4 regions of the Streptomyces sp. NPDC048337 genome follow, and region 3 is predicted to be linked to each of the others. Evidence: riboswitches for the same ligand, from Rfam matches in the RefSeq annotation. Region 3 holds a riboswitch; each other region holds the start of a gene.

Region 1 (4,188 bases), on a different contig from region 3:
TGCCCGGCAGCCACTCCAGGTTGCCGTGCTTGCCCAGGTGGATCATCGCGTCGGCGCCGAAACCGCCGTCCTCCGCGCGCGCCTGGATCCAGCGGTACGCGGCCAGGTAGTGGTGCGACGGCGGCAGGTCCGGGTCGTGGTAGATCGCGATCGGGTTCTCGCCGAAGCCGCGGGGCGGCTGGATGAGGATGAGGAGGTTCCCGCGGCGCAGGGCCGCCAGGACGATGTCGCCCTCGGGGTTTGATGAGTGGTCCACGAACATGGTGCCCGGGGCTTCGCCCCAGTGTTGCTCCACGCTCTCGCGGAGTTCGGCGGGGAGTTCGGCGAACCAGCGGCGGTAGTCGGCGGCCGGGATGCGGACCGGGTTGCGGGCCAGCTGCTCCTCGGTCAGCCAGTCCTGGTCGTGGCCTCCGGCCTCGATCAGGGCGCGGATCAGCTCGTCGCCGTCGCCTGAGACCAGGCCGGGGATGTCCGTGACGGGGCCGAAGTCGTAGCCCTCGGCGATGAGCGTGCGGAGCAGTTCCACCGCGCTGGCCGGGGTGTCGAGGCCGACCGCATTGCCGATACGGGAGTGCTTGGTGGGGTACGCGGAGAGGACGAGGGCGATTCGCTTGTCGCGGCGTTCGATGTGGCGCAGGCGGGCGTGGCGTACGGCGATACCGGCGACCCGGGCGGCCCGCTCGGGGTCGGCCACGTAGGCGGGCAGGCCGTCCTCGTCGAGCTCCTTGAAGGAGAACGGGACGGTGATCAGACGGCCGTCGAACTCGGGCACGGCGACCTGGGTGGCGGCGTCGAGGGGGGACAGGCCCTCGTCGTTCTCCTCCCAGGTGGAGCGGGAGCCGGTCAGGCAGAGGGCCTGGAGGATCGGCACGCCGAGCGCGGCGAGGGCGCCCGCGTCCCAGGACTCGTCGTCCCCGCCGGCGGAGGCGGTGGCGGGGCGGGTGCCGCCGGCCGCGAGGACGGTGGTGACGACGGCGTCGACCCCGTCGAGGGCGGCGAGCAGCTCCGGCTCCGGGGTGCGGAGGGAGGAGACGTAGAGGGGGAGCGCCTGCGCGCCCTTGGCCTCGATGGCCTCGGACAGGGCGTGCACGAAGGCGGTGTTGCCGCTCATCTGGTGCGCGCGGTAGTAGAGCACGGCGACGGTCGGGCTGCCGTCCGCCGGACGCGTGGTCCGCGCGGTGCGGTCCAGGGGGCCCCAGGTGGGGGCGGCGGCGGGGGGCTCGAAGCCGTGGCCGGTGAGGAGGACCGTGTCCGAGAGGAAGCGGGCCAGCTGGTCGAGGTTGGCGGGGCCGCCGTGCGCGAGGTAGCCGTGCGCCTCGGCGGCGATGCCGATGGGGACCGTGGAGGCCTCCATCAGCTGGGCGTCCGGGGCCTGTTCGCCGGTCAGGACCACGACCGGGCGGGTCTGGCCGGGGGCGAGGAGCAGGTCGAGGCCCTCCTGCCAGGCGCGGAGGCCGCCGAGGAGGCGTACGACGACCAGGTCGACTCCGTCGAGGAGGCCGGGGAGGTCGTCGAGGGGAAGGCGGGAGGGGTTCGCGAACCGGTACGGGACGGGGCCGTCCGCCGTGTTCGCCGCGCGGGCGCTGAGCAGATCGGTGTCGGACGTCGACAGCAGCAGGATCATGCGGCGGCAGGCCTTCCTCGGGGTTTCCGCGCCCCGGGCAGTGAGGACAGCGGGAGTTCCTGACTCACCCTTCGGCCGTTGGCTGCCGGGTTCACAGTGGCGGGACCGCGCCGGAATCGCACCGGGCTTCCTCCCATGTCGCCGTCCTCGGCGACGGCGGGCCGTGTGGTCCGCCGGAAGGTCATCTTAGGGGGCCTTTTCCCTGGCCGGGAGTGGGGGTGGTGGCGTCGGGGCGCTCGCGCTGGCGTGGGCGGGTGGGTTCCGGGTGCCGTTGCGCTCGCGCTGGCGTTGGCGGGTTGATGTCGGGTGCCGTTGCGCTCGCGCTGGCGTTGGCGGGTTGATGTCGGGTGCGGCTCCGTTGCCGGGGCTCTGCCCCGGGCCCCGCGCCTCAAACGCCGGCGGGGCTGGGTGTGGGTGGTGTGGCTGGGTGGGTGCGGCTTACGGATCGGGGCTCTGCCCCGGGCCCCGCGCCTCGAACGCCGGCGGGGCTGGGTGTGGGTGGTGTGGTTGGGTGGGTGCGGGTTGTGGGGCGGGGTTCTTGGGGCGGCCACCGGCCGGGTGGGCCGGGGTCGGGGCCGGGGTGGGGTGTCGTCCGGGGCGGGCTTCGATGTTCGGCGCCTGCTCCGCGTGTGAGGTGTCGGGCGGCGGCGTGCGCCGAATTCATCTCGTTTTAGCCCCGGACGACACCCCACCCCGGCCCCGACCCCGGCGGGCGGGGTGGTGACGGACACAGGTCGGGGGAGGGGAATCGTGGGTATGCTCGCCGCCATGCCCCAGCCCCCTTCCGCCGCATCGCGGGACGAACCCGTCATACGGGAGCGCGGTGACGCCTGCCCCGGAGCGCTGCGTCTGCACGCGGCCGACGACGGGTACCTGGCGCGGGTCCGGATCCCCGGCGGGCTGCTCGACGCCGCGCAGGCGGCCGCGCTCGCCGAGGCCGCCGACCGGTTCGGGGACGGGTATCTGGAGCTCACCTCGCGCGGGAACGTGCAGTTGCGCGGGCTCGCCGATGGTTGTGGCGGCGGGCTGGCCGAACTGCTCGGCGCGGTTGGGCTGCTGCCCTGGCCGAGCCATGAGCGGATTCGGAACATCGTCGCCGGTCCGATGGTCGATCCCGCCTCGGTGCGTGCGCTGGACGCGGCGCTCTGTGCCGAGCCGAAGGCCGCCGCCCTGTCCGGCCGGTTCCTGTTCGCCGTCGACGACGGGCGCGGGGACGTGGCCGCCCTCGACCCCGACGTCACCCTGCTCGCGCAGCCCGGCGGCCGGGTGCTGGTCCGGCTCGGCTCGGCGCCGGACGCCGTCGAGGTGGCCGCCGCCGACGCCGCGCGGGCCGGGCTGGAGGCCGCCCTCCACTTCCTCGACGCCGCGGCCGCCGCCGGGACGCGGGCCTGGCGGGTCGATGAGTTGCCCCATGAACACTCCCTGGAGGGGAGCGAGTTCGCCGATCGGCTCGTGGCGCGCGGCATGCGTGCGCGGTACGTCGCCGACGCGCCCCGCCCGTACGCGGATCCGCCCGCGGCCGGTGTGCACGGGGACGCGCTCTGTGTCCTCATCCCCCTCGGCCGGCTGAGCACCGCCCAGTGGCGGGAACTGCCCGGCGAGCTGCGGATCACGCCCTGGCGCAGCATCCTCGTCACCGACACCACCGCCCGCCCCGCCGGGCTCGTCACCTCGCCCGACAGCCCCTGGGAGTCCGTCACCGCCTGCACCGGCCGCCCCGGCTGCGCCAAGTCCCTCGCCGACGTACGCGCCGACGCCCGGGCCGTCGCCGAGCGGGCGCGGGGGCCGCTGCCGGTGCACTGGTCCGGCTGCGAACGCCGCTGCGGGCATCCGCGCGGCACCGCCTGGGTGGACCTGGTGGCCACGCCCGACGGGTACCGGCTCGGCGCGGACCCGGTGGCACGCCATGAACTCGCCGCGGCCCTCGCCGCCGCCCGCAACCAACCCCCCGTGTCCGAACCCGCAGTGAAGAAATGAGCGAGTACACCGTGTTTGAGTACGAGAAGGACGGCGCCGCGATCTACCGCCAGTCCTTTGCCACGATCCGCGCCGAGGCGGACCTCTCCGGGCTGCCCGCCTCCGTCGCGCACGTCGCGGTGCGCATGATTCACGCCTGCGGGATGACCGACCTGCCCAAGGACCTCGGCTACACCCCGGACGTCGTGCTGCGCGCCCGCGCCGCGCTGCACGCCGGTGCGCCGATCCTGTGCGACGTGCAGATGGTCGCCAGCGGGGTCACCCGCAAGCGGCTGCCCGCCGGCAACGACGTGATCTGTACTCTGTCCGACCCGGCCGTGCCGGAGCTCGCCGCGAAGATGGGCACCACGCGCAGTGCCGCCGCCCTCGAAGTGTGGCGTGACCGGGGCCTGTTGGAGGGCTCGGTGATCGCCGTCGGCAACGCGCCGACCGCGCTCTTCCGGCTGCTGGAGATGATCGAGGAGGGTGCGCCGCGCCCGGCCGCCGTCATCGGCGTCCCCGTCGGCTTCATCGGCGCCGCCGAGTCCAAGGACGCCCTCGCCGAACACCCCTCGGCCCTCGACCACTTGATCGTGCGGGGCCGCCGC
Region 2 (4,188 bases), on a different contig from region 3:
GGTCTCGGCCCAGGCCGGGAGCGGGCCGCCGCGCTCGGCGAGGTCGCAGGAGGCCTCGTACGCGGCCAGCATGATCCGCTCGGAGATCTTCGTCGACAGGGCCTTCGCCTCGGGGGAGTCGAAGGGGAGCCGCAGCTTGAAGAAGACGTCCTGGAGGCCCATCGCGCCCAGGCCCACCGGACGCCACTTGGCGTTGGAGCGGCCGGCCTGCTCGGTCGGGTAGAAGTTGATGTCCACGACGCGGTCGAGGAAGGTGACCGCCGTGCGGACGGTCTCGTCCAGGCGCTCCCAGTCCAGCTCCCCGTCGGCCACGAAGGCGCCCAGGTTGACCGAGCCGAGGTTGCAGACGGCGGTCTCGCCGTCGTTGGTGACCTCGATGATCTCGGTGCAGAGGTTGGAGGAGTGGACCACCGTGCCGGGCAGCGCGGTCTGGTTCGCGGTCCGGTTGGAGGCGTCCTTGAAGGTCATCCAGCCCTGGCCGGTCTGCGCGAGGGTGCGCATCATGCGGCCGTACAGGTCGCGGGCCGGCATGGTCTTCTTCGCGAGCCCGGCCGCCTCGGCCTTGACGTAGGCGGCGTCGAAGTCCGCGCCGTACAGGTCGACCAGCTCGGGGACGTCGGCCGGGGAGAACAGCGACCAGTCGGCGTCGGCGTTCACGCGGCGCATGAACTCGTCCGGGATCCAGTGGGCGAGGTTCAGGTTGTGCGTGCGGCGCTGGTCCTCGCCGGTGTTGTCGCGGAGCTCCAGGAACTCCTCGATGTCCGCGTGCCAGGTCTCCAGGTAGACGGCGGCGGCGCCCTTGCGGCGGCCGCCCTGGTTCACGGCGGCGACGGAGGCGTCGAGGGTCTTCAGGAACGGCACGATGCCGTTGGAGTGGCCGTTCGTACCGCGGATCAGCGAACCGCGGGCGCGGATGCGGGAGTACGAGAGGCCGATGCCGCCGGCGTGCTTGGAGAGGCGGGCGACCTGGTGGTAGCGGTCGTAGATCGAGTCGAGCTCGTCCAGCGGGGAGTCCAGCAGGTAGCAGGAGGACATCTGCGGGTGCCGGGTGCCGGAGTTGAAGAGCGTGGGGGAGGACGGCAGGTAGTCGAGGCGGCTCATCAGCCGGTAGAGGGAGGCGACTTCCTCGACGGCGCGCACGCTCTCGTCCTCCGCGAGGCCGCAGGCCACGCGCAGCATGAAGTACTGCGGGGTCTCGATGACCTGGCGGGTGATCGGGTGGCGCAGCAGGTAGCGGCTGTGCAGGGTGCGCAGGCCGAAGAAGCCGAAGCGGTCGTCGGCGCCCTCGGCGAGGGTGTGCTCCACCAGCGCGTCGAGGCGGCTCGCGTGGATCCGTACGAACTCGGCCGTGCGGTCGGCGATGAGGCCCTCGCGGTGGCCGACCTCGACGGAGGTGGAGAAGGAGGTGGCACCCTGGCCCGCGGCCTCGTCGGCCACGGCCAGCGTCAGCAGCCGGGCGGCGAGCTTGGAGTACGCCGGGTCCTCGGAGATCAGGCCGGCGGCGGACTCGGTGGCCAGCCCGCGCAGTTCGGCCTCGTCGGCGGCGGAGCTGCGGCCGCGCAGCGCGGCGGCGGCCACCCGGCCGGGGTCGGTGTCGGGGAGGTCGGCCGTCAGCTCGGTGAGGGTACGCAGCAGCGTGGCCCCCGGGCCCTCGGTGTTGTCGCCAGAAGTGGACTCGGCGCGCGGTGCGGAAGGCGCGATGGTCACGGCGGGAGCTCTCCCTCGCTCGGCCCGGCGTCGGTGGGCAGGGCACGGGGAGGCGCATGCGGGCGTGGCAGGTACGCGTACACCGCATGGCGTCCACCGGCCCAACCGCGAGGCCCGGACGTATCGGCACCCGGTTCGGTCGAGCCGGGCGCACCGTCGGCAGGTCTTCGGACTTGCGAGTACACCGATGGGTGTACTTCATACCGTTGCGGGACAGTTCCGGATTCACACCGGATTCCCCTGCGGCGACAGCGAGCATGAGCATACATGTGGGGGCCGCCTCGTGTGTGACCCCCTAGATGTTGTGTCGCCGCGGCTACAGTTCGAGACCGTACGTAAGCAGAGTGAGGCCGGGGAAGGGCTCCCAGTCCCGCGCGGGGGTCCGTACGAAGCCGAGGCGTTCGTAGATCCGGTGGGCGGCCGGCATGTCGTCCGACGTGGACAGCACGAGGTGCCGTACGCCGTCGAGGGCCCGGGCGCGGTCGATGCAGGCCCGCACGAGCGCCTCGCCGGCCCCCTGCCCGCGGCCCTCCCGGGCGACGGCCAGCATCCGGAACTCCGCCTCTCCCTCCCCGGCGATGTCGCAGTACGCGCTGCCTGGCGGGGCGAAGGCCACACCGCCGAGCAGCCGGCCGTCGCTGCGCGCGGCGACGAGTATCTCGCTGTGGGCGGCCCGCCCGGCCACGTCCCGCAGCCGGGCGAGGTACGGGTCCTCCTCGCCGTAGGTGAGCAGCCCGTCCCCGAGGTAGGCCCGCGCGGTGATCTCCCCGAGCTCCTCGTATTCCTCCGGCAGCGCTTCCCTGATCACGATGTCCATGCGGTCGAGTGTGCCGGACGCCTGTCGGTGCCCGGCGCTATCGTCGGAGACAGCACCGTCGAGGAAGGCGAGCGAGGCATGAGCGTCATGACCGAACGTCCCCACCTGTCGACCGAGTCCTTCGAGCACCTGGCCCGCATAGCCGCCCGCGAGGAAGAGGGGCTGCGACTGGAATTCATCGGTGGGGTGCTGAGGAGCAAGGCCATGCCAGACGGGGACCACGGGCGGATCATCGTGTGGCTGTCCCGGATCTGTATGCAGCACCACCCGGACTTCTGGCTGCACCAAGGGCAGGGGATCAAGGCGGAACAGTACCGGGAGGGCCGCGCGATTCCGGACGGGGTTCTGGCGCACGAGGACGCGTTCGTCGGGCAGGGTGACTGGGCGGAACCGGGCCCGATCCTGATGGCCGTCGAGGTGACCTCGTGGGACTCCGACACCGAGCAGCGTGACCGGGTCGAGAAGCCGCGCGCTTATGCGGAGACCGGCATCCCCGTCTACCTGCTCATCGACCGGCTCAAGTGCCAGGTGCTCGTCCACAGCGACCCGGACGGCGGCCGCTACGAGACCGTGCGCACCGTTCCCTTCGGCAGGGAGGTCAAGCTTCCCGACCCCGTCGGCATCACCCTCCAGACCGAGCGCCTCAAGGACTGGGTGCGCTGACCCCGCACGCGCCGAAGGGCCCCGCCGGGGAACGGCGGGGCCCTTCGTACGTGTTCAGCAGCAGCGGAAGCCCTCGCGGGGGTCCGCCTCGCGCGAGTCCGTGCGGGCCCGTTCGAAGGCGCGCCGGGTCAGGACCTCGGCGGCCGGGTCGTGGGAGCGGGCGTGGGCGACGTAGCGGTCGTACGCCGCCTCGCCCGAGAACTCCCGTACGTAGTACCGGGCCCGCGCCAGCGCGCTGCGCACGCTCATCAGGCCACCGGCTCCTTCGGGCGCCCGCCGCCCGAGTCGAGGCCCGCCGTGGCGAGCTCCGCCCGCTCCTCGGCGGTCGGGATCAGCCCGGCCGGGGCGATGATCTTCGACTCGGTCCACGGGACCTCGGAGAGCTTCACGGACTCGGGGCTGCTGATGGCCTTGAAGCAGGTCCGGGCCGCGTCCGCCAGCACGATGATGATCAGGAGCGCGAACAGCGCGGACAGCGCGCCGTCCACCGTGGCGTTGGTGACCACGGTGTGCATGTCGTCCATGTTCTTCGCGGGCGGCAGCACCTTCCCCGCGTCGATCCCGCTCTGGTACTTGTCGCGCTGGGCGAAGAAGCCGACCTTCACGTCCTCCGAGAAGATCTTCTGGTAGCTCGCGGTGAGCGTGACGGCCACGTCCCACGCCAGCGGAACGCCCGTCACCCAGGCCCACTTCAGCCGGCCGGACTTGACCAGCAGCGTGGTGCAGACGGCCAGGGCCACGGCCGCGAGCAGCTGGTTCGCGATGCCGAACAGCGGGAAGAGCTGGTTGATGCCGCCCAGCGGGTCCTTGATGCCGACCCACAGGAAGTAGCCCCAGCCGCCGACGACGATGGCGCTCGCCAGCCAGACGCCCGGCTTCCAGCTGACGTTCTTGAAGGACTTGTGCACGTTGCCGAGGGTGTCCTGGAGCATGAACCGCCCGACGCGGGTGCCCGCGTCGACCGTCGTCAGGATGAACAGCGCCTCGAACATGATGGCGAA
Region 3 (4,188 bases):
CAGTAGCGGTGTCCGCGGCGTCGAAGTGCTTGGCCGCCCGGTCGAAGTAGCGCAGCAGCTCGACCGGGAACGGCATCACGAGGGTGGAGTTCTTCTCCGCCGCCACCTCGACCACCGTCTGCAGCAAGCGCAACTGCATCGCCTCCGGCGTATCGGCCGTGATCCGTGAGGCCGATGGTTGTACTCTGCGCAGCCCGCCCTTGACCTGCGATGAGCGGCAGGGAGCAGACAAACCGGGAGTTTCCTTACGCTTCGGACCATACCCAAGTCCGACATCTAGCTTTCGGATGTTTCCGCAGGTCAGTCCCCCTGATCCCTTCGGGTGCGTCTTGCCGGCGTGAAAACATGGCTGCGGCGCCTGCCCGCCGATGCCGGTAGCTCGTTGGGACGTTGAGCCCGTAGGTCAGTCTGGTGCCGGGGCCGCAGAGGGGCCACGCACTGTTGCCATCGAGCACGTCGGTCAGATTCTCGCTCCCCCCGCGGCCCCTTGGGCAGGCGTCGGCCCGTACGGACCAATACCGGGGTCAGCCGAGATACGGCCGGAAGGGATAGTAGGGCGATCTCGAGAGGCTGACTTGCCCCGCGTGCATGGCTGTTGCGGAGGTTGCGCGTGGTGGGGCGGGATATGTTGATCTGGGCCAGTTCATAGCCCCGGGTTTCCGTCATTCGCGCACGACAACCTGTACGGGCGCCCGCCCCCGGTACCCCGAGGGGCGGACGCCCTGCCGCTCCGGCCCTCAGGCGAGGGGGTTGCGGGCGGATTTGGAGCCCTCGGAGCAGGGGTCGGTGCCCCACTCCTCGTTGCAGATGATGAGTGCGATGTTGGCGATGTTGTAGCCGTCCGAGAGGCTCAGGCCATTGTGCGGCGTCCCGCTCCCGTTGCAGCCGTTGTAGTCGTAGCGGAGCGTCGAGGTTGTCCAGTACTGACCGTTCGTCCGGTAGACCTTGAACTTCGCGTACACCGGGTTGGCATTGCACTTGGTGTCGCGGACGGTGAGGTTAATGTTGGACAGGCTGCCCGGGCCTGCCCACGTCCACGAGGCGCTCGCCGTGCCGTATCCGCTGGTCACCGAGGCGGATCCGGTAGCGGCGTGGGCGGTGCCTGGAAGCGCGAGGACGACCGCGGCGGCGGCCGCGGCGGTCGGCAGGGCATGACGGATGCGCATCGTTCCCCCTGGTCGGTCGCTGATGACGGGCCGAACCTAGCGCCCCGTCCCGGCAGAACGACAGGCTCCATAGCAAAGCCCCAGGTCAGCGACCTGGGGCTTGTTTGTTGTCTAGACCTATTGGGTGCCATGCGCGCCACGAGCTCGCTGAGGCAGAGCTCCGGGCGGGCTCCCCCGAGCCCGACGACCACGCGCTGTGGCCGGTCGCACAGTTGTGGGTCTGGCGGGGCTGCGGCCGGTTCTGCGATGCTTCCGTCCGACAAGCGACGGCGGAACGAGGAAGCCGGTGAGATTCCGGCACGGTACCGCCACTGTGTAGGGGGAGCGACTCCACCCATGGCCACCGCCCCATCCGGGGGTGGGAAGGCCGGAGAAGCCGTGATCCCGAGTCAGGAGACTCACGCCGTCGCACCTCGATGTACGGGGCGGATTTCCCCAGGAGAGGCGGTGGCACCCGTGTGCCTGCGTATGTGCGGTGGCGGCTTCACGCTGCCCGCGGTTCTTCGGAGCCGGCCTGCCCGGGTTGATTCCTGCGCCCGTTCCCTCAGGTTCTGACGACCCCCTCCCCCAGCGGGTTCCTTCCCGTACGCCCGCATCACGTGCCCTGCGTACCAGTGCTGCGCACTGCCCATGAACGTCACCAGGAGTCACCTTGTCCGTACGATCCGCCATGCCCAGTCGCCGTCAGGCAGCCGTGGTGGCCTTCCTCGCCGCCGCCCTCACGCTCACCGCGTGCGGCAGCGACGCCGGCCCGCCCGCCGACGCCAAGGCCCAGGCCGCCGGGGAGGGTTGCATCAAGGACTTCGACCCGGCCAAGGACTACTTCCCGGTCAAGTCGACGGTGGAGCACGCCAAGAACTTCACGCTCCGGTACGAGAAGAGCTACCAGGTGCTCACCGTCAACGAGCCCTTCCCCAAGGGGAAGCCCGAGTCGTACGTCCTGGTCAAGTGCGGTGCGCCAAAGCCGGAGTTGACCGGTGAGCTGGCGTCCGCGCAGCAGGTCACGGTTCCGGTCAAGAGCCTGTACTCCGCCTCCACCACCCACCTGCCGCTGCTCACCGAGACCGGCGCCCTCGACGTGCTGACGGGGGTGGCGAGCACCGCGACCATCTCCTCCGCCCAGGTGATCGAGCGGGTGAAGGCAGGGAAGGTCACCGAGTACGCCAAGGACCGTACGCTCAACGCCGAGACGGTCATCGGCGCCAAGCCGGATGTACTGATGACCCAGGGCACCGACGACCCGCAGTACCCGAAGCTGCGCCAGGCCGGAATCGCCGTCGTCGCCAACGCCGAGTGGCTGGAGGCCAGTCCGCTCGGCCGCGCCGAGTGGGTCAAGGCGATGGCCGCGCTCACCGGGGCGGAGCAGCGAGCCGGCGAGGTCTTCGACACCATCGAGACCGACTACCGGAAGGTCGCCGAGAAGGGCGCACAGGCGGTAAAGGAGGGCAAGGCCGTCGAAATCCTGCCCGGCACGATGTATCAGGGCACCTGGTACATGCCCGCCGGCGGCAGCTACGCCGCCCAGCTGATCAAGGACGCGGGCGGCACCTACCCCTGGGCCGGCGAGGCGGGCACCGGCAACCTGCAGCTGAACTTCGAGGCCGTGTACGCCAAGGGCGGCGAGGCCCCGGTCTGGATCGCCGACCAGAAGTGGAAGTCCACCGCCGACGCGGTGAAGGCGGACAACCGGTACGGGCAGTTGAAGGCTCTCTCCGGCGGTGCGGTCTGGACGAACACCAAGGCGCTCGGCTCCGGCGGCGGCAACGACTACTTCGAGCGCGGCGTGCTGCGCCCTGACCTGGTCCTCGCCGACCTCTTCGCGCTGATGCACCCGGACCAGGCGAAGGACCACACGTTCACCTTCTACCAGCCGGTGCCGAAGGCGTGACGACGCACACGGCAACCGCGCCGACCGCCGTCCCGGATGCCCCCGACGCCCCGCGGCCGCTGCGGGCGGGGCGGCGGCGCCTCGCCGTCGTCCTCGCCCTCGCGGCCGGTACCGCCACGCTGTTCGTCCTCACCATCGCGACCGGCTCCCACCCGGTGCCGGTCGCGGAGGTGGTGCGGATCCTGTTCGGCGGCACCGCCGAGGACCCGCGATGGACGGTGATCGTCGAGCAGGTGCGGCTGCCGCGCGCGCTGACCGCCGCCGCCGTCGGTGCCGCCCTGGCGGTGGCGGGCGCACAGATGCAGACCTTGTTCCGCAACGCGCTGGCCGACCCGTTCTCCCTCGGGGTGAGTTCGGGCGCGAGCATGGGCGTCGCCGCCGTGGTGGTCGGCACCGGCGGGGTGGCCGGAAGCTTCACCGGAAACCTCGCCGGACTGGGGCGTGGGGGCGTCGTCCTGGCCGCCTCGCTCGGCGCCGCCGCCGTGCTGGCCCTCGTACTGCTGCTCTCGCGATGGGTCCAGTCGGCCGTCACCCTGCTCGTCATCGGTGTCATGATCGGGTCGGCGGCCACCGCCGTGGTCGGCGTGATGCTCGTCTACGCCCGTCCCGAACGCGCCCAGCAGTTCGTCATGTGGGGCCTGGGCAGCTTCAGCGCCACGACCTGGCCCGACCTCCAGGTCATGCTGCCCGTCATCGGTGCCGGCCTGCTGACCGCGCTGCTGACCGCGAAACGCCTCAACGCCCTGCTGCTCGGCGAGGACTACGCCCGCACCATGGGGCTGAACGTGCGGCGCAGCCGCGATCTGGCCCTGCTCGGCACGTCGCTGCTGGCGGGCGCGGCGACCGCGTTCTGCGGCCCCGTCGCCTTCCTGGGCCTCGCGGTGCCGCATCTGACGCGGGTGGCGCTGGGGACCTCGGACCACCGGGCGCTCATCCCGGCGTCCATGCTCGCCGGGGCCTTCCTCGCGCTGGCGTGCGCGCTGCTGAGCCAGCCGCCCGGCACGGATTCCGTGCTGCCGCTCAACGCCATCACCTCACTGTTCGGCGCCCCCGTCGTCATCGCGTTCCTGATCCGCAGCCGTCGCGGCGTACAAGGAGTGGCCTCGTGACCGACACGATGACCGGACCCGTCAC
Region 4 (4,188 bases), on a different contig from region 3:
ATATCTCTATAATTGACCCATTTGTCCCCGCCTCTTCAGAATCGAGGGGACGTCATGATCCATCCGCGCCTGCACCGGCTCACCGCCGTGACCTCCGGGGTGCTGCTCGCCGCCGGGCTCTCCCTCGTAGCTCCGGCCTCGGCCACGACGGCCGCCGCCGGTCGCGCACCGGCCCAGACCCAGACGCCGCTCGTCGTCAATGCCCGCTGGGGCGGGCACCCCACCTACGACCGGCTCGTCATCGACCTCAAGGGGGGCCTCCCCTCGGTCACCGTCACTCCCGTCTCCCACCTGGTCTACGACGGGTCCGGCAAGCCCGTCCCGCTGGCCGGGAAGTTCTTCCTGCAGATCCGGCTGAACCCCGCCGCCGCGCACGACGACGCGGGGCACAGCGTCTACAAGGGGCCCAAGCTCCAGAAGATCTTCCTCCCCCAGCTCAAGGGCCTCGCCCTGACCGGCGACTTCGAGGGGTACGTCACCTTCGGCGCCGCCTTCGCCACGAATCCGTACTACCGCACCTTCACGCTGCACTCGCCCGACCGGTTCGTCGTGGACTTCGCGCACACCAACCGGTGCTAGCGGTGCTCGGGATTGGGGAAGTCGAAACGGCAGCCGGCGTCCCACAGTGAGCGCTGGTTGCCGTGCGCCGGAATCCCGCCCGCCCGCTTGAGGAGGGCGGCCAGGTGCATCAGGTTCCAGGACATGAAGGTGGTGTTCCGGTTGGTGAAGTCGTTCTCGGGGCCGCCCGAGCCCGGGTCGAGGTAGGAGGGCCCGGGTCCGGCCTCGCCGATCCAGCCCGCGTCGGCCTGCGGCGGGATCGCGTAGCCGAGGTGCTGGAGGCTGTAGAGGATGTTCATGGCGCAGTGTTTGACGCCGTCCTCGTTGCCGGTGATCAGCGCACCGCCGACGCGTCCGTAATAGGCGTACTGGCCCTGCTCGTTCAGGAGCGAGGAGCAGGCGTAGAGCCGCTCGATGACCTGCTTCATCACCGAGCTGTTGTCGCCCAGCCAGATCGGGCCGCACAGCACGAGGATGTCGGCGTCCATGATCTGGCTGTAGAGCACCGGCCACTGGTCGCTCTCCCAGCCGTGGTCGGTCATGTCCGGCCAGACGCCCGTCGCGATGTCGTGGTCGACGGCCCGGATGAGCGAGGTCCGGACGCCGGCCGACTCCATGACGGCGCGGCTCTTGTCGATCAGGCCCTCGGTGTTGCTGGTCTCGGGCGAGCGCTTGAGCGTGCAGTTCACGTAGACGGCGGTCAGGTCCGGGTACGAGTAGTCGGCTGCCACCCCTTCACACTGGGCGGATCGGGCCGGCGCCGCCACCGGAGCGCACCCATCCGGGACATCCGGGATAGGGTCAGTGGGCCTTGGTGTTCGGGAAACCGGTGGGAAACCGGTGCGGCCCTCGCCACTGTGATCGGGAAGTCCGGCTCCACTCTCCCCCAGACTCCGTCCGGGAGGTGCCCCCAGCGGGAAGCCACTGGGCCCGCGCGGGAGACCGCACGGCCCGGGAAGGCGGAGCCCGGGCATCAGTACCCGTGAGCCAGGAGACCGGCCGGGGCGCGCTGTCCATCCACGAGGTGCTGGAGAGGTCTTCCCCACACATGCACATAGCCGAGGGCTTCCTGCCCCCCTTGCACGCGGTCGCCTGGGGCGCCGCGTCCGCCCCCTTCGTCGTACACGGTGTCCGCGCCCTGAGCCGCGAGGTGAAGGCCAATCCGGAGAGCACCCTGCTGCTCGGGGCGTCCGGAGCGTTCACCTTCGTCCTGTCCGCGCTGAAGATCCCCTCCGTGACGGGCAGTTGCTCGCACCCGACCGGCACCGGGCTCGGGGCCATCCTCTTCCGGCCACCGATCATGGCCGTGCTCGGCACGATCACCCTGCTCTTCCAGGCGCTGCTGCTGGCGCACGGCGGGCTGACCACCCTCGGCGCCAACGTCTTCTCCATGGCGATCGCCGGGCCGTGGGCGGGGTACGGCGTCTACCGGCTGCTGCGCGGCCTCGACGTGCCGCTGATGGTGACCGTGTTCTTCGGCGCCTTCTTCGCCGACCTGGTCACCTACTGCGTGACCTCGGTGCAGCTGGCGCTCGCCTTCCCGGACCCGGTGACGGGCTTCCTCGGCGCGCTCGGGAAGTTCGGCGGGATCTTCGCGGTCACCCAGCTCCCGCTCGCGGTGAGCGAGGGCCTGCTGACCGTGCTCGTGATGCGGCTGCTGATGCGGTCCAGCCGGTCGGACCTGGTCCGCCTCGGCGTCGCGAAGCTGAAGGAGGCGACGGCCCGATGAGCCGGAACGCGAAGATCAACACCCTGCTGCTGTTCCTGGTGGCGGCGCTGGCCGTACTCCCGCTCGCGCTGGGGCTCGGCGACGACAAGGAGGAGCCGTTCGCGGGCGCCGACGCGCAGGCGGAGGCGGCCATCACCGAGCTGAAGCCGGACTACGAGCCGTGGTTCTCGCCGCTGTACGAACCCCCGTCCGGGGAGATCGAGTCGGCGCTGTTCGCCCTCCAGGCGGCCCTGGGCGCGGGCGTGCTCGCGTACTACTTCGGCGTCCGCAAGGGCCGCCGCCAGGGGGCGGCGGCAGCGGAGGCCGCCTCGTCCGCGCCCGCCCCGGAGGCGTAGGGGTGCTGCCGATCGACGCGGCCGCGCACGGCAGCCGCTGGCGGCACCGGCACCCGCTGGAGAAGGCCCTGCTGGGGATCGGGCTGACGGTCACGGCGGTGTGCCTGCCGCCGTGGCCCGGCGGGCCGGTGGTCGCCGCCGCCACGCTCGCCGTGCTGCTCGGCCCCGCCGGGGTCACGGGGCGGCAGCTGTGGCGGGCCTTCCGGATCCCGCTCGGCTTCTGCTTCACGGGGGCGCTGCCGCTGCTGTTCGCCGTGGGCGGGCCCGACGGGCTCGTCGCACTGGCCCCCGACGGCCCCCGGCAGGCGGTGGAGCTGCTGCTGCGCACCTCCGCGGCCTCGCTCGGCGTGCTGCTGTTCGCTTTCACCACCCCGGTCTCCGACGTGCTGCCGCGGCTGGTCCGGGCGGGGGTGCCGGCCCCGGTGGTCGACGTGGCCCTGGTCATGTACCGCATCGGGTTCCTGCTGCTGGACTCCCTCGCCCGCGTCCGCCAGGCGCAGGCGGCCCGGCTGGGCACCACCGGCCGGGCGGCGGCGTGGCGTTCGCTGGCCGGGCTCGCGGCGACCTCTTTCGTACGGGCCTTCGACCGCGCGGCTCGGCTCCAGTCGGGCCTGGCCGGGCGCGGCTACGACGGCGCGCTGCGGGTGCTCGTACCGGAGTCCGCGCTGTCCTGGCGGTTCCTGGCCGCGTCGGCGGCGCTTCTGGCGGCCCTGGTGGCCGTGACCCTCGTACTGAAGGAGCTGTACCTGTGAGGCCGTTGGTGGAACTGGTGGGCGCGGGCTACGCGTACGAGGACGGGCCCGCCGTGCTGTCCGGGGTGGACTTCGGGATCGCCGAGGGCCGCGCGCTGGTGCTGCTGGGCCGCAACGGCAGCGGCAAGACCACCCTGATGCGGCTGCTGAGCGGGGGCCTGCGGCCGGGCTCGGGCGCGCTGCACCTCGACGGCGCGGCGGTGGCCCACGACCGGGCCGGCCTGACCCGGCTGCGGACCGCGGTCCAGCTGGTGGTCCAGGACCCGGACGACCAGCTGTTCGCGGCCTCGGTGGAGCAGGACGTGTCCTTCGGGCCGATGAACCTGGGCCTGCCGTTGCCGGAGGTCCACGAGCGCGTCGAGTCGGCCCTGGCCGCGCTGGACATCACGGCGCTGCGGGACCGGCCGACGCACCTGCTCTCCTACGGGCAGCGCAAGCGGGCGGCGATCGCGGGGGCGGTGGCGATGGCTCCGCGGGTGCTGATCCTGGACGAGCCGACGGCGGGGCTGGATCCGGACGGGCAGGAGCGGCTGCTGGACGCCCTCTCGGGCCTGCGTTCGGCGGGCACCACGGTGGTCATGGCCACCCACGACGTGGAGCTGGCGGTCCGCTGGGCCGACGACGCGGCGGTCCTCACCCCGGGCGGGATCCGCACGGGCCCGGCCGAGGTCCTCCTCTCGGACCCGGCCCTCCTGGCCGAGGCGGGCCTCCGCCAGGCCTGGTCCCCGGCGGTGACGGCCTTCCTCCGTACCCACGGCTTCCTCGCCGCCGACGCCCCCGGCCCCCGCCTCCCGGAATCCCTGTCCACGTGGCG

What was found. Region 3 has a riboswitch for cobalamin ahead of ACGFYU_RS09585 (ABC transporter substrate-binding protein). Riboswitches for the same ligand answer to the same signal wherever they lie in the genome.
Region 1: it holds a riboswitch for cobalamin, as region 3 does, so the genes downstream of both, cobN (cobaltochelatase subunit CobN) here and ACGFYU_RS09585 (ABC transporter substrate-binding protein) in region 3, are expected to answer to the same signal.
Region 2: it holds a riboswitch for cobalamin, as region 3 does, so the genes downstream of both, ACGFYU_RS25870 (ribonucleoside-diphosphate reductase subunit alpha) here and ACGFYU_RS09585 (ABC transporter substrate-binding protein) in region 3, are expected to answer to the same signal.
Region 4: it holds a riboswitch for cobalamin, as region 3 does, so the genes downstream of both, ACGFYU_RS24455 (energy-coupling factor ABC transporter permease) here and ACGFYU_RS09585 (ABC transporter substrate-binding protein) in region 3, are expected to answer to the same signal.

Annotation. Positions count from the first base shown of each region.
Region 1 is NZ_JBICYR010000008.1:5,331-9,518, forward strand. It holds gene cobN (cobaltochelatase subunit CobN) at 1-1,624, opposite strand, end outside; cobalamin riboswitch at 1,657-1,815, opposite strand; gene ACGFYU_RS15495 (cobalamin biosynthesis protein CobG) at 2,393-3,601, shown strand; gene ACGFYU_RS15500 (precorrin-8X methylmutase) at 3,598-4,188, shown strand, end outside.
Region 2 is NZ_JBICYR010000018.1:4,091-8,278, reverse strand. It holds gene ACGFYU_RS25870 (ribonucleoside-diphosphate reductase subunit alpha) at 1-1,707, opposite strand, end outside; cobalamin riboswitch at 1,848-1,979, opposite strand; gene ACGFYU_RS25865 (GNAT family N-acetyltransferase) at 2,024-2,524, opposite strand; gene ACGFYU_RS25860 (Uma2 family endonuclease) at 2,603-3,187, shown strand; gene ACGFYU_RS25855 (CstA-like transporter-associated (seleno)protein) at 3,242-3,436, opposite strand; gene ACGFYU_RS25850 (carbon starvation CstA family protein) at 3,436-4,188, opposite strand, start outside.
Region 3 is NZ_JBICYR010000004.1:336,411-340,598, forward strand. It holds partial or broken gene ACGFYU_RS09575 (slipin family protein) at 1-172, opposite strand, end outside; gene ACGFYU_RS09580 (hypothetical protein) at 738-1,166, opposite strand; cobalamin riboswitch at 1,402-1,587, shown strand; gene ACGFYU_RS09585 (ABC transporter substrate-binding protein) at 1,837-3,054, shown strand; gene ACGFYU_RS09590 (iron ABC transporter permease) at 3,051-4,163, shown strand; gene ACGFYU_RS09595 (ABC transporter ATP-binding protein) at 4,160-4,188, shown strand, end outside.
Region 4 is NZ_JBICYR010000016.1:87,687-91,874, forward strand. It holds gene ACGFYU_RS24445 (hypothetical protein) at 55-579, shown strand; gene ACGFYU_RS24450 (flavodoxin family protein) at 576-1,289, opposite strand; cobalamin riboswitch at 1,354-1,577, shown strand; gene ACGFYU_RS24455 (energy-coupling factor ABC transporter permease) at 1,607-2,287, shown strand; gene ACGFYU_RS24460 (energy-coupling factor ABC transporter substrate-binding protein) at 2,284-2,622, shown strand; gene cbiQ (cobalt ECF transporter T component CbiQ) at 2,625-3,374, shown strand; gene ACGFYU_RS24470 (ATP-binding cassette domain-containing protein) at 3,371-4,188, shown strand, end outside.